3 regions of the Cellulomonas sp. plas2 genome follow, and region 2 is predicted to be linked to each of the others. Evidence: riboswitches for the same ligand, from Rfam matches in the RefSeq annotation. Region 2 holds a riboswitch; each other region holds the start of a gene.
What was found. Region 2 has a riboswitch for cyclic di-GMP ahead of AC2TDM_RS07280 (BldC family transcriptional regulator). Riboswitches for the same ligand answer to the same signal wherever they lie in the genome.

Region 1 (4,524 bases), 1.4 Mb from region 2:
GCTTGCGCCAGTCCGTGCTGAGGTTCGCGGCCTGCGCCGGGTCGACCGCCGCCTCGCCGTAGAGCGCGATCGTCGAGGACCGGATGAGCACGTGGGCGCCGTAGTCCTGCAGCGCACGCGCCAGCGCCAGGCCCTCGGGCGTCAGCCCGAGCTTCGTGACGTCCACCGTCCCGGGGATCGCGAGCATCGTCCCCATGGGGATCTGGCCGCTGTAGTACAGCGACGCGTCGCCGTCCTGCGTGCGAGCCGGCCACACCGGACCCATCTTCAGCATCTCGTTGGGGATGCCGACGGCGAGCGTGTGCCGGATCGACAGGGAGCGCAGCTCCTCCTTGCGGATGAGCCCGCCGTAGAAGGAGATGCTCGAGGCCCGGGACCCGTCCTTCATGCCGTCGCCGGTCAGATCCGTGCGCACGACCCGCGTCGTGGTCCACGTCAGGGGACCGGTCTGCGTCATCTTGTAGAACTCCCAGCCCCACAGCCCGTCGGGGTCGATGACGCCGACGTGCTTGTCGGTGCCGTAGGTGGGCGCGGTGCCAGCCGGGATCCGGACCTGGTAGACCTTGCCGTCCTTGAGGTTCGTGACGGTCGCGAGCGGGTCCGTCGCCTTCGCACGGAACACGGCGATCGACCAGCGCGTGGAGTTGATGACCGGCGTGCCCGACAGGAACATGCGGGTCCGCGTGTCCGCGGCGGACTCGAAGACCGCGCCGGAGCCGATGGAGGTGTTCCAGAAGGCCGTGCTCGCGAAGGGCTGCAGCGCCGCGACGCGCGTCCCGGCCGGCTTGGTCACCGTGACGGTGCGGGTCGCGCGGGCGGTGGCCCCGCGGTCGTCGGTCACCGTCAGGCCGACGGTGTAGGTCCCGGCGGACGCGTAGGCGTGCTGCGGGGTCGCACCGGTGCCGGTCGACCCGTCGCCGAAGGTCCAGGCGTAGGAGGCGAGGGACCCGTCGGCGTCGCGCGAACCGCCGGCGTCGAGGGTGACGCCGAGGTCCTTGGCGACCGCGGTGAAGGAGGCCGTGGGGGCGACGTTGGGTGCGACCACGACGACGTCGCGGCGCACCTGCGCGGTGGCCCCGTCGTCGTCCACGACGGTGAGGGTCACCGGGTACGTGCCGCCGGTGGCATAGGTGTGCGTCCCCGTCGGGCCGGTCGAGGTGGCGCCGTCGCCGAAGGACCAGGACCAGCTCGAGATCGTCCCGTCGACGTCGGCGGACGCGCTGCCGTCGACCGCCACGGCCAGGTCGCGCACCGACGGCGTGAAGGCGGCGGTCGGCGCCACGTTGGGCGCGACGACCGACGCGGACGTCAGCCCGGACCAGCTCGCCACGAGCTCCTTGGCCGAGGACCCGGCCACGTAGGTGCTCAGGCCCACCCGGCCGGCGGTCTGCAGCCCTGCCGTCGCGTCCTGCGCCGTCACGGTCCACGCGCCCGGCTCGGCCGAGCCCGCCGCCCACACCTTCGCGCGCAGGGTGGTCGGCGCGGTGCCGGTCACCTGCAGCCGCACCACGAGCTTCGCCCCGGGGGCGTAGGCGACACCGGGCACGTCGACCGTGCGCAGCGCCGTCGCCGACCGGCTGAGCTGCAGCTGCAGCGCGCCGGACCAGGTGACGACGACCCGGGCGCGGTAGTCGCCGGCACCGGCGACGCTGCGCCCCAGCACCGAGGCGTACGCGGCGGGCCCGGACCCGGCAGGACGGTCGAGCGCCACCGTCACACGCGTGTCGGCGTCCGTCACGGCTGCGGCGCTGCCCAGGACGGAGGCCGCCGTGGCGCCGGGGCGGACCGTCTGCCGGCCCGTCCCGCCGGACACCGCGTAGGCGACGTCACCGCCGCAGCTCACCCACGAGCCACCGGTCGTCGCGGAGCCCCAGCCACCGGTGAGGGTGCGGGCGAAGCTGTCGACCACCAGCGTCACGGGCGTCGTGGCCGCCGGCAGCACCGACGCTGCGGGGACGGGTGCGGCGGCGTGGACGGGGGCGACGGCGCCGGCGACGAGCGCCAGCGCGAGCGTCGTGGTGCCGATGAGGCTGACCGGGTGCCGGGCGGGGGTGCCCGCGGGCGCGGTCGAGGACGGTCGGGTGCGGATCACCGGTGCTCCATCTCGTTCGGTAGCCAGGCTGACCACGGGGGTCCCTCGGCTTTGCGTCCCCGCCTCGCGACGGGTTTGCCGTTGTCGTGTGGTGGCTCCCCGTCTCCTTCGGCAGCGGCAGCGGCGGACTTCACCCACGGCCCGTCACTCGTCCGGGGGTTCCTCGGGTCCACGGCGGCCGGCGGCGACCCTGCTGAGGCGTCCACATGCTGGACTCCAGCCGCCGCGACCCGCGTGTGTTGGGTCACAGGAAGGTCACGGCCGGGGGTGCGGGTGCCCGAGAGCGCCCTCGGGCACGCGTGGAGCGGTGGTCGAGGGCGCGCGACGACGACCTCGGGGCGTGAGCAGGGGTGACACACCGGCCGAGCCCTCGACCGCGGCCGCCGCGTATAGCACCACGGACCCGTTCCGGCGTGCCCCGGGGCCGACTTTCACCCGCTGACCGCCGGTGCGCCCGGTGGCACGGCGGGGTTCTCGGCGCGCCGGAGCCCCCGTACGGTCGACCCGCCCCGCCCCGGCGGCGGCACCACCATGACCCTGCCCCGTCTCCGGCGCGCACCGCTGCGCCGCTCGAGGAGTTGCTCGTGCCCTTCGGCCTCCCCACGACGAACCGTTCCGTCGCCTCCGTCCCGTCCGGTCCTGCCGATGGACGGTCCTCCCGACGACCGGCGACCGTCCGCGCCGGCGGGCTGTCCCTCGCGGCCGTCCTGCTCGCCACCGGCGCCACGACGGCCGCCGCGTCCTCCGCCGTCGCCGCCGACACCGAGGCGGTGGCGCAGGACGCCTTCTCCCGGGAGCTGGGCGACGGCTGGGGCCCCGCCCAGCAGGGAGGGACCTGGAGCGACGACGAGAGCGGCGCCTGGTACTACGTCACCGGTGGTGCCGGTCGCCACACGGTCGGCAGCGGCGTCACGGCCGCCTCGCTCCTGCACGACGTGTCGCGGACGGCCACGGACACCCGGGCCACCGTCCGGACGAACCGTGCGGCCGGCGCAGGTCCCGCCGTCTACGCCTCGGTCCTGGGCCGCGCGGTCCCCGGCGCCGGCGACTACCGCGCCCGTCTCGTCGTGACGTGGGAGGGCGCGCTCGAGCTGCGCCTGGCACAGGCCGGCACGACGCTCGCGAGCGCCCCGCTCGACGCGGACTACGCGCCGGACGCGAACTACGAGGTGCGGCTCGCGGTGACCGGCACCTCACCGACGACCCTGCGCGCGAAGGCCTGGCCCGCGGGCAGCGCCGAGCCGGACGGCTGGCAGGTCGAGACGACCGACGGGACCCCCGGCCTGCAGACGGCGGGCGAGGTCGGCCTCAGCACGTACGTGTCGAAGGCCGACGGGGACGTCACCGTGACCTACGACGACTTCGACGCGGACGCGGCGTCCCCGGCGGGCGAGGCCCCGGCCCCCGCACCGGCCCCCGCACCGGCACCGGCACCGGCGCCCGCACCGGTGCCCGCTCCCGCCCCGGCCCCGGCCCCGGCGCCTGCGCCCGGGGAGCTGCGTGACCCGGCAGAGCACCCCTTCGCGTCGTCGGCGGTCTGGAACACGGCCGTCGGCTCGGGTGCGCGCTTCGAGCAGACCTGGGACACGCGCACGCGGACCTTCCTGTCCGGCACGCCGGTGGTGAACTCCACCCGTTGGTCGATCGCCGTCTTCCAGGCCCGCAGCAGCGACCCGGTCGCCACGGTCACGAACACGAAGACCGGCGACGTGCACAAGGTGCGCATCCCGTCCGGCACCACCGCCACCTACGGCACGGACAAGCACGTGGGGATCATCGAGCCCGACGGCCGTACGGCCTGGGAGTTCTACAAGATGACCAAGGTCGGCGCGACGAGCTGGACCACGACCCGGGTGGTCAAGACCGACCTGACCGGCGACGGCATGAAGGACGGCTCCCGCGCGTCCGGGGTGTCGTTCTTCGCGGGCCTCATCCGTGCGGAGGAGCTCCAGGCCCGCTCCATCGACCACACGCTCGCGGTCGGCATCCCCAACTGGATGCTCAAGGAGGGCCAGGTGTGGCCGGCCCGTACCGAGGACGGGGACTCCTCGTGGGCGTACTCGGGCACGATCCCCATGGGCACGATGCTGGCCATCCCGGCGTCCGTGGACGTCGACGCCCTGGACCTGTCCCCCGAGGGTCGCGCCCTCGCCCGGGCGCTGCAGGACTACGGCGCCCACGTGCTCATCCGGTCCTCGACCGTGGCGCTGTACGCGGAGTCCGGGGTCGACCCGGCGCAGGCGGCCGCCCTGCACGCGGACTTCCGCAAGCTCTACCCGCTCATGCGCGTGCTGACCAACAACACGCCCGAGACGGTCGCGGGCGGCGGCCAGCGCCGCGCCGGCACCCTGCCCGGGCTGCAGCCCTGAGCTGAGGGTCGCCAAGGCTGGGGACGACGGAGGGGCGGGACCGTGGCGGTCCCGCCCCTCCGT
Region 2 (4,524 bases):
TCTGCTCGGCGATCTGCGTGATGGTCCGGACGACCTCGCCGATCTCCTGGCTGGAGACCCCGAGGCGCGCGACCTGGTCGTTCGTCGTGGCGGCGACCTCCGTCGCCTGGGTGGCGACCTTCGCGGCGGCCGCGGCGTTCTGCGCGATCTCGCGGATGGAGCTGCCCATCTGCTCGGCACCCGCGGCGACGACCGCGACGTTGCGCGACACCTCCTCCGCGGCGGCCGAGAGCTCCTCGGTGCGCACGCTGGTGTCCGCCGAGCTCGTCGCCACGCGCCGGGCGGCCTCGTCGAGCCCGCCGGTCGCGTCGGCGACCGACCCGGCGGCCACGGACACGCCCTGGAGCGTGTCGCGCAGGCGGGCCCGCACGTCGTTGAGCGTGGCGGCCATGCGGCCGAGCTCGTCGGCCGCGTGCACCTCGGCGGCCACGGTGAGGTCGCCCTCGGCGATGGCGTGCAGGGCGGTCTCCACGCCGCTCACGGACCGGCGGACCGAGCGTGCCACGGCGAGCCCGAGCGCCAGCGTCAGCGCGATGGTGCCCGTGATGCCGACGACGATCAGCGTCTGCACGCTGCGCGCGGTGGTCTGGGCGTCGGCCGCGGTCCCCGCCGCCCAGGCGTCGCCGCCCGCAGCCAGCGCGTCCAGCTCGTCCACGTAGGCGCTCTTGAGGGGTTCCGTGACGTCCGCCAGCACCTGCTCGTACGTCGCGGCATCACCCGACAGCGCCGCCGGGACGAGCTCCGCGTCACGGGCCTCCCGCCAGAGGGCGAAGGCCTCGAGGAACTCCTCCCAGTGCGGCAGCGGCGCCGTCGTGTCGACGAAGGTCTGCACGTCGGCGATCGCCGCGTCGAGCTCGGCGTCGTTCTCGACGAGCTCGGCCTGCCAGTGCTCGACCTCGTCCGGGCTGGCCACCGCGGCGAGCTGCGCGACGATCATGCGGGACTTGAGCTGGTTCTGGTGGATGGTCTGCGTCGGCCTCAGGACGTCGGTCTGCACCTGCGCCAGGTCCTGCGTCTGCCCGGAGACCGTGCCCAGCGCGGCGTAGGCGGCCGTGCCGAGACCGAGCCCGGCGGCGCAGAACACGCCGACGAGGCCGAGCAGCTTGGAGCGGACGGACAGGTCCGCGAACGGGCGGCGGCGGGGCGTCCCGGAGGTGACGGTGGTGGTGCGGCTCATGGTGCTCCTGTGCGCGAGGGCGGCAGACCGGGGGCGGCTGATGCGCACGGGTGCTCGTGCGACTCGTCCTGTCGTTCGGCAGCGGGTGCCGCGCGGTGAGCGGTCGCCCCCGGCTGGTAGCGTCCGTGACCCGAACGGGGCAGTAGCTCAGCCGGTCAGAGCAGCGGACTCATAATCCGTGGGTCGTGGGTTCAAGCCCCACCTGCCCCACCGATCGCCCGGCGGTGGCGGGGGAGTCGGCCCCGCGCCGTGCAGGGCGGCGGCGACGCCCCTCAGGAGACGTCGGGCAGCGGCAGGCCCAGGCCGAGGCGGACCGCGTTCTCCGGCATGCCCGTGGCCCGCGCCACCTGGAGGACGAGGGTCTCGATGAGGTCCCAGTGCGCCGGTCGGGCGGGCGTGGTGCCCTCCGCGGCGGCGCCCACCCACCGGTGCGCGACGCGCGCGTGCCGACGCTCGACGGCCGCGTGCCCGTGCGGCCGTCGCCGACCGTGCTCGTCCGCGGAGCCGGTGAGCTGCTCGTCGGGCCCCGGAGACGCGGTGTTGATGTGCTCGGCCAGGGCCCGGGCGTGGTGCTCGCTGCCCAGGCCCCAGCACTCGCCCGTGCGCACCGCGCCCGTGCGGAGGTCGACCTCCTCGTGGACGACGCCCCAGTCGAGCGTCATGCCGCCCGCGTCCAGCACGGGCTCGTGGTCCTCGCGGCCGGGTGCGCCCGCGCAGGGCCGGTGCTCGACCTCGGCGGGGTGCGGCGTGCTCCGCCGGTACCCGTCCTCGTGCAGGGTCGTCGTCATGGTGACCGTCCCCCTCTCTCACGCCGCATCCGTGCGGCATGTCACCTCATCGGTCGGGGGCCTGCCGTCCTTGACACTTGCGGCGGGACCACGTGCCCGGTGGACCCCGCTCTCGTCCGGTCGGCCCCGCTCGAGGGGGAGGAGACACCACCGCAGCGGGTGATACCACGGGTGGTCGACACGACCGGCGCCTGCCACGTCCGCGCCGGTGAGAGGCGTGCGACCCTCGACCGGTCACCCGGACGGCCCAGCCGCGGGGGGTTGCGTCCGCTTCCGTCCGGGGCGGGGGATCTTGCCGCGATGTCCGCCTTTCCGGCATAGTTCGTGCCGTCAGCGACAAGGGCAAACCCACCGCGAGGTGGGGACGCAGAGCCACGGGGCCCCACGGGTCAGCCGAGCCGCCGAACGACAGGAGAGCTCCCATGAGCACCGCCACCACGTCCCTCGCCGAGCTCCAGGCCGCCCAGGGCGCGCTCCTCACGCCGGGCGAGGTCGCCAGCCTCTTCCGCGTGGACCCCAAGACGGTCACGCGCTGGGCCCAGGCCGGCAAGATCTCCGCGGTCCGCACCCTCGGCGGCCACCGCCGGTTCCACGAGGCGGAGATCCGCCAGCTCCTCCAGGGCGTCCCGCAGCAGGCCGCCTCCGCCGACTGAGCCCCGGGAACCCGAGCTCGCCGCGCACCCGCCCGCCGGCCACGACGCCGGCGTGCGGGTCCGCGCGTGGGAGGATCGGGGCATGGCCATGCGTGACATCCGTGTCGTCCCCGACCCCGTGCTCCGCACCCCCTGCGAGCCGATCCGCGAGGTCGACGAGCGGGTCCGAGCCCTGGTCGAGGACCTGCTCGAGACCGTCGACACCGAGGGACGCGCGGGGCTGGCGGCCAACCAGATCGGCGTCTCGCTGCGCGCGTTCTCCTGGAACATCGACGACGAGGTCGGGTACGTCCTCAACCCGACGATCGTCGAGCTGAGCGGGGACGAGTACCAGGACGGCGAGGAGGGCTGCCTCTCGGTGCCCGGCCTGTGGTACCCGACCCACCGGGCCTGGTACGCCCGGGTCGAGGGCACGGACCTCGACGGTCGGCCGGTCGTCGTCGAGGGCACCGAGCTGATGGCCCGGTGCCTGCAGCACGAGGTGGACCACCTCGACGGGAAGCTCTACCTCGACCGGCTCGAGCGGTCCGTCCGCAAAAAGGCCATGCGCGCGCTGCGCGACCAGCTGTAGGGGTGGCGCGCGGGGGCCGGGGTCGTGCATCCTGTCCCCGGCGCACCGCGCGCCACCGCCGGGCACGCCGTCCCGGCCCGTCGTACCGAGGTCGTTGGGGAAGACGCATCTCGGACCGACAGGAGGACGGCATGGCAGGCTCGATCACGCGCGGTGTTCTTTTCGTGCACTCCGCGCCCCGCGCGCTGTGCCCCCACGTCGAGTGGGCGGCCGGCAACGTGCTGGGCGTGCGCGTCGCGCTGGACTGGACCCCGCAGCCGGCGGGCCCCGGTCTGCACCGCAGCGAGCTCTCGTGGCAGGGCCCGCAAGGCACCGGGGCGCGCCTGACGTCCGCGCTGCGCGGCTGGGCGCACCTGCGCTACGAGGTGACCGAGGAGCCCAGCCCCGGCGCCGACGGGTCGCGCTGGAGCCACACGCCGGAGCTCGGCATCTTCCACGCCGCCACGGACGTGCACGGCAACGTCGTCGTGCCCGAGGACCGGGTGCGTGCGGCGCTCGAGCACGCGGCCGACCCGCAGCGGCTGCGCGCCGAGCTCGACCTGGCGCTCGGCCAGGCGTGGGACGACGAGCTCGAGCCCTTCCGTTACGCCGGCGCCGGCGCCCCCGTCCGCTGGCTGCACCGCGTGGGCTGAGCGGGCGCGCCGAGCCGCCGCGCTGAGCGGGGGCTCCGAGCCGCTCGGTCGCTCAGCGGCGTCGCGGGCGGCCCCGGGCGGCCAGCGCCGCGAGGGCGACGACCACGGCGACGGCCGCGGAGCCCGCGGCGACGTACTTGTCGCCGTACCAGAGCGGCTCGTACATCGCGGGCAGCGGGCCGATGGCGGGCACCCGCACGTAGACGCTCGCGACGAGGGCGACGACCGACGCGGCCGCCACGACGAGGAACGCCGTCCACGCGGCCCGGCTGCCGCGGCCCAGGACGGCCAGCACGACGACCGCGCAGACCGCCGCCTGGGCCGCGAACAGCCCGCTGAGCGTGAGCGCGCCGTCGGCCGTCAGCGGTGGCCGGTCGAGCGCGATGCGGAGGTGCACCCAGCCCGAGACCCCGAGGGCCAGGGCGCCAAGGACGCGTAGGACCACCCCCGTCCGCGCGCCCGGCGGCCGCCCGCCGGCACGGCCGGGCGCGCCCCCGCGGCCCCTCTCGCGCACCGCGACCCCGCCCTCAGGAGACCGTGAACGTCTTGGTCATCGGCGGGTGCGGGTCGCACGTGTACGTGTACTCGCCCGGCTCTAAGGTCACCTGCCAGGTCGTGTCCTCGGTGCCCTCGACGGACGTCGTCTCGTCGACGCCGGCGCCCGTCAGGTGGAAGTTGTGGATCGTCGTGGCGTCCTCGACCC
Region 3 (4,524 bases), 820 kb from region 2:
GGTGAAGATGAAGCGCTTCATCTTGGGGTTCCAGCGGCGGGTCTGGTGCCCGAAGTGGACACCGCTCTCGAGCAGCTGGCGCATGGTCACGACGGCCATGGCACGTCCTTCCGTCGCGCGCCCGTCGGGGCACGCGCACTCGTGCAGGAGCCCGCACGCGTCGCGCGCACGGGACCTGCGGTCTCGGTTGTCGGCCCGACCGGACGGCCGGGGCCCCTGACGCCGAGCCGGGCAGGCGCCGGGCGGACCCGGACCGTTGCCTGCACCGGTTCCGGACCGCGTGGTCGGGCAGGGCCCGACGGTGACGGCGACCGGATGACGGCGTGCGAAGTCGACCGGCGAGGGCCGGTCGCGTCACCAGGGTACCGGACGCCAGGCCGTGCCCGTACCGGCCCCGTCGCCGATCCGTCCCCAGCCCCGGTCGTGCGGTGCTCGCCCACGGCCCCGGCGGGGGCGCGCTGCTGCGATGCCTGCGGCCAGGCACGGTGCCGGCCATGGTTCCCCGCCGCTCCCCCGCCACCCCCCTGCTGATGGCCGCGCTCCTCGTCGCCGGCGTGGCCCTGCCGCTGCTCGCGGCACCGGCCTACGGAGGGAGCTCGACGACGACCGTCGCGGCGCCGGCCACGACCGCGTCGGCCGCCGAGGGCTGGCGGCTGCCGGTGGCGTCGGCGGTCCTGGCGCCCTTCGTGCGCCCGCCGCAGCCGTGGGCCGCCGGGCACCGGGGCCTGGACGTGCGCGCGGACCCCGGCACGGTGGTGCGCGCTCCCGCGACCGGCACGGTCGGCTTCGCGGGTGTCGTCGCGGGGCGCGCGGTCGTGGTGGTGCGGCACGACGGCGGCCTGCGCAGCACGCTGGAGCCCGTCACGGCGACGGTCCCGGTCGGGACCGTGGTGGAGGTCGGGGACGAGGTGGGCACGGTGGCGGGTACGGTCACGACCGCCGGCGCCTCGCACTGCGCGGACCGGTGCGTGCACTGGGGCGTGCGCGAGGGCGACCGCTACCTCGACCCCGGCGCCCTCGTGGGACGGCTGCCGCGGGTGGTCCTGCTGCCCTGGTGAGCGCCCGGCACGGCCCGTCGGTGCGGGCGGCGTCGATCCGTTCGCCGAACCGTGCGCCGATCCGTGCGCCGACCCACTACCGGTCGCGGGTCAGGCCGCCTCGGCGTCCGTCAGCCGCGTGCGCAGCCGGCCGATGGCGGCGGTGTGCATCTGCGAGATCCGCGACTCGGTCACGCCGAGGACGCGGCCGATCTCGGCGAGGGTCCGGCCCTCGAAGTAGTACAGGACCACGACGAGGCGCTCGCGCTCGCTGAGCTGCTCGACGGCCCGCGACAGCAGGAAGGCCTGCTCCTGCTGCTCGACCGAGCCGGCCGGGTCCTCCGCCCGCGCGTCGCGCAGGGCGTCGCCCAGCGAGGCGGCCGAGGAGCCGTCCTCGCCGCCGAGCAGCTCGTCGAGCGCGGCCACGTTCGTCGTGGCGAGCTGGCTGTAGGTCGCGCGGACCTCGGCGACGGGGAGCTCGAGCTCGGCGGCGATCTCGGGCAGCGTCGGCGTGCGGTGCAGGCGCGCCTCGAGGTCGGCCACGGCGCGGTCGAGCGTGCGCGCCTTCGAGCGGACGGACCGCGGGACCCAGTCGAGCGAGCGGAGCTCGTCGATGATCGCGCCGCGGATGCGGGCGGCGGCGTACGACTCGAACTTCACGGCGCGGTCCGTCTCGTACTTCTCGATCGCGTCGATGAGGCCGAACATGCCGTAGGAGACGAGGTCGGACTGCTCGACGCTGCTCGGCAGCCGCATGCCGAGGCGCCCGGCCACGGACTGGACCAGCGGCGCGTAGTGGAGGATCAGCTGCTCGCGGGAGCGGCGGCAGCCCGTCTCCTTGAACGTCGCCCAGAGCGTGTCGACCTCCGAGCGCGGGGCGTCGGGCGTCGGCAGCTCGGCCGGGGTGCGCTGGGCGGGGATGACGCCGGCCGGCGCGGTCACCGCGGGCGCCACGCGGGCGGCGACGGAGAGAGCGGCGGTCTCACGGGACATCCCGACCGGGGCGGACACGGTCAGGAGGGAACCGGGCTGCGGCATGATCGATCCTGTCTGTTCGGTGGCCCGGCTGACCTCAAGGGTCCCGTGGCTTTGCGTCCCCCCCTCGCGGAGGGTTTGCCGTTTCGCTGACAGTGAGGACTCTAGGCGACCGCACAGCCAGGAGCAATGGTCTGTCCCCACCGAACGGTGGTTTCACCCGCGCCGGGCGGTGCACCTGGGATGACGCGGCTCAAGCCCGCGGGTGCGCGAGCCGATAGGCGGCCCTCAGGCGCTCGGCGGACACGTGCGTGTACCGCTGCGTGGTCGCCAGCGACGCGTGACCGAGGACCTCCTGCACCGACCGCAGGTCCGAGCCCCCCTCGAGCAGGTGGGTGGCCGCCGCGTGCCGCAGGGCGTGCGGGGCCACGTCGGGGACGGCGGCACCGGCGGCGGCCGCGTGCACGACGGCCCGGATGCGCCGCTGGTCCACGCGCCCGCCCCGCGTCCCCAGGAGCAGCGCCGGTGGCGAGCCCGCGACGGCCAGGTGGGGCCGGCCGCGCGAGAGCCACCGCTCGAGCGCCACGGCGGCAGGCCTGCCGAACGGCACGACCCGCTCCTTGTCACCCTTGCCGACGACCCGCAGGAGCCGTCCCACGAGGTCGGCGTCGTCGACGTCGGCCGCGCACAGCTCCCCCACGCGGACCCCGGTGCCGTAGAGCAGCTCGAGGGCGACCCAGTCCCGCAGGGCGAGGGGGTCGTCGCCCGCCGCCCGGTCGCGCGCGCCGTCGACCAGCGCGGCCACCTGCGCGGCCGGCAGCACGGTGGGCAGCGTCACGCGGGGCCGGGCGCTGGCCAGGCGGGCGGCGGGGTCGACGGCGACGCGGCCCGTGCGCTGCGCCCAGGCGAAGAAGGTGCGCGCCGCCGCCGTCCGCCGGGCGAGCGTGCCCCGGCTGAGGTGCGCCGCCGCCATGGCGGCGAGCCACGAGCGCAGCACCGCGAGGTCCACGTCGGCCAGCGTGGCGCTCCCGCGACGGAACGCATGGGACAGCAGGTGGTCGACGTCCGCCCGGTAGGCGCGCACGGTGTGGCGTGCCAGGCCCCGCTCGGCGCCGAGGTGCTCGGCCAGGTCCGCCAGCAGGCGCGCGCGCGCGGGGTCGCCCGGCAGCAGGGGGACGTCGGACACGGGGTCACTGTGGACCGCCTCCCCCGCCCCACCACGGAGGCGCGCGGACGGGCCACGTCAGCTCCCCCGCCCGCGCGACCCGAGACGACCCGCCCTGACGGCGCGTCACGTCGGGACGGCCGCGCGCCACCCGGTGGCGGTCCGCTGCGCCCAGCCGCCGAGCTCGAGGACCGCCAGCGCGTCCTGCGCCTCCCGTAGCGTGACACCGGCCGCAGCGGCGACGTCGCCGTCCGGGCGCGCCACCCGACGGGGCAGCGCGTCGTGCACCCGGGCGGCGACGGGGTCCACGTCCTCCGGCCCCCTGGTCGTCGCGGGGGCACCCGTGAGGGGCGCGCCGGTGTCCGGCGGTGCGTCCGGCGCGTCCACGGTACCGACGGGCTCGACGAGCTCGCGCACGTCGTCGGCGTCCGTCACGAGCGTGGCCGCCTCCTCCCGGACGATGCGGTGGCAGCCCGCCGACGCCGCCGACGTGACCGGTCCGGGAACCGCGCCGACGGGCCGCAGGAGGCCAGCCGCGTGGCGTGCGGTGCTGAGGGCCCCGGACCGCCACGCCGCCTCGACCACGACGGTCGCGCCGGCGATGGCCGCGATGAGCCGGTTGCGCTGCAGGAACCGTGTGCGGGTCGGCAGCGCGCCGGGCGGCACCTCCGCGAGGACGGCCCCGCCCTGCTCGACGGCCGCCGCGAGCAGCCGCGCGTTCCCGGCCGGGTACGGGCGGTCGACCCCGCCGGCGACGACGACGAGCGTCGTGCCGCCGGCGGCCAGCGCTCCCCGGTGCGCCGCCGCGTCGATGCCGTACGCGCCGCCGGAGACGACGACGAGGCCGGCCCGCGCGAGGTCGCCGGCCAGCCGGCTCGCCACGTGCTCGCCGTACGGGGTGGCGGCGCGGGCGCCGACCAGCGCGACGGCCCGCCGCCCGGCCGCCGGCAGCGTGCCGCGCACCCAGAGCGCCGGGGGTGCGGTCTCCCGCAGGTCGTCGAGCCCGGGCGGCCAGTCCTCGTCACCGGGGACCACGAGGCGCCCGCCGGCTGTGAGGTGGTCCCGGAGACCACCGTCGGGCGCGAGGCCGGGCAGGCGGACCGCCCACCGCGCCAGGGCGCGCCGTGCGCCGCGCCGGTCGTCCTCCCCGAGGGGCTCGACGAGGCGGGCCACCACCCCTTCGGGGGAGCCGGCACCCGAGGCGGCCGCCACGGCCGCGCGGACCCCGGCGAGCGCCGCCGGCGCGCCGTGCGCCGCGAGGAGCAGGCCGGCCGCCCGGTCCCCGGGCTCGACGAGCGCGCTCCACACCGCGCGGGCCGTTCGGTCGTCCCCGTCGAGCGCCCGCCG

Region 1: another riboswitch for cyclic di-GMP. It lies ahead of AC2TDM_RS13440 (PKD domain-containing protein); the one in region 2 lies ahead of AC2TDM_RS07280 (BldC family transcriptional regulator).
Region 3: another riboswitch for cyclic di-GMP. It lies ahead of AC2TDM_RS11050 (FliA/WhiG family RNA polymerase sigma factor); the one in region 2 lies ahead of AC2TDM_RS07280 (BldC family transcriptional regulator).

What each region holds. Positions count from the first base shown of each region.
Region 1 is NZ_CM170155.1:3,012,857-3,017,380, forward strand. Features, by position in the region: gene AC2TDM_RS13440 (PKD domain-containing protein) at 1-2,092, opposite strand, end outside; cyclic di-GMP riboswitch class I at 2,108-2,182, opposite strand; gene AC2TDM_RS13445 (hypothetical protein) at 2,677-4,461, shown strand.
Region 2 is NZ_CM170155.1:1,641,336-1,645,859, forward strand. Features, by position in the region: gene AC2TDM_RS07265 (methyl-accepting chemotaxis protein) at 1-1,177, opposite strand, end outside; tRNA gene AC2TDM_RS07270 (tRNA-Ile) at 1,314-1,387, shown strand; gene AC2TDM_RS07275 (hypothetical protein) at 1,450-1,965, opposite strand; cyclic di-GMP riboswitch class I at 2,297-2,371, shown strand; gene AC2TDM_RS07280 (BldC family transcriptional regulator) at 2,388-2,618, shown strand; gene def (peptide deformylase) at 2,701-3,189, shown strand; gene AC2TDM_RS07290 (DUF3145 domain-containing protein) at 3,321-3,821, shown strand; gene AC2TDM_RS07295 (hypothetical protein) at 3,874-4,335, opposite strand; gene AC2TDM_RS07300 (cupredoxin domain-containing protein) at 4,349-4,524, opposite strand, start outside.
Region 3 is NZ_CM170155.1:2,463,119-2,467,642, forward strand. Features, by position in the region: gene rpsB (30S ribosomal protein S2) at 1-99, opposite strand, end outside; gene AC2TDM_RS11045 (peptidoglycan DD-metalloendopeptidase family protein) at 495-1,058, shown strand; gene AC2TDM_RS11050 (FliA/WhiG family RNA polymerase sigma factor) at 1,149-2,075, opposite strand; cyclic di-GMP riboswitch class I at 2,091-2,165, opposite strand; gene AC2TDM_RS11055 (tyrosine recombinase XerC) at 2,266-3,198, opposite strand; gene dprA (DNA-processing protein DprA) at 3,304-4,524, opposite strand, start outside.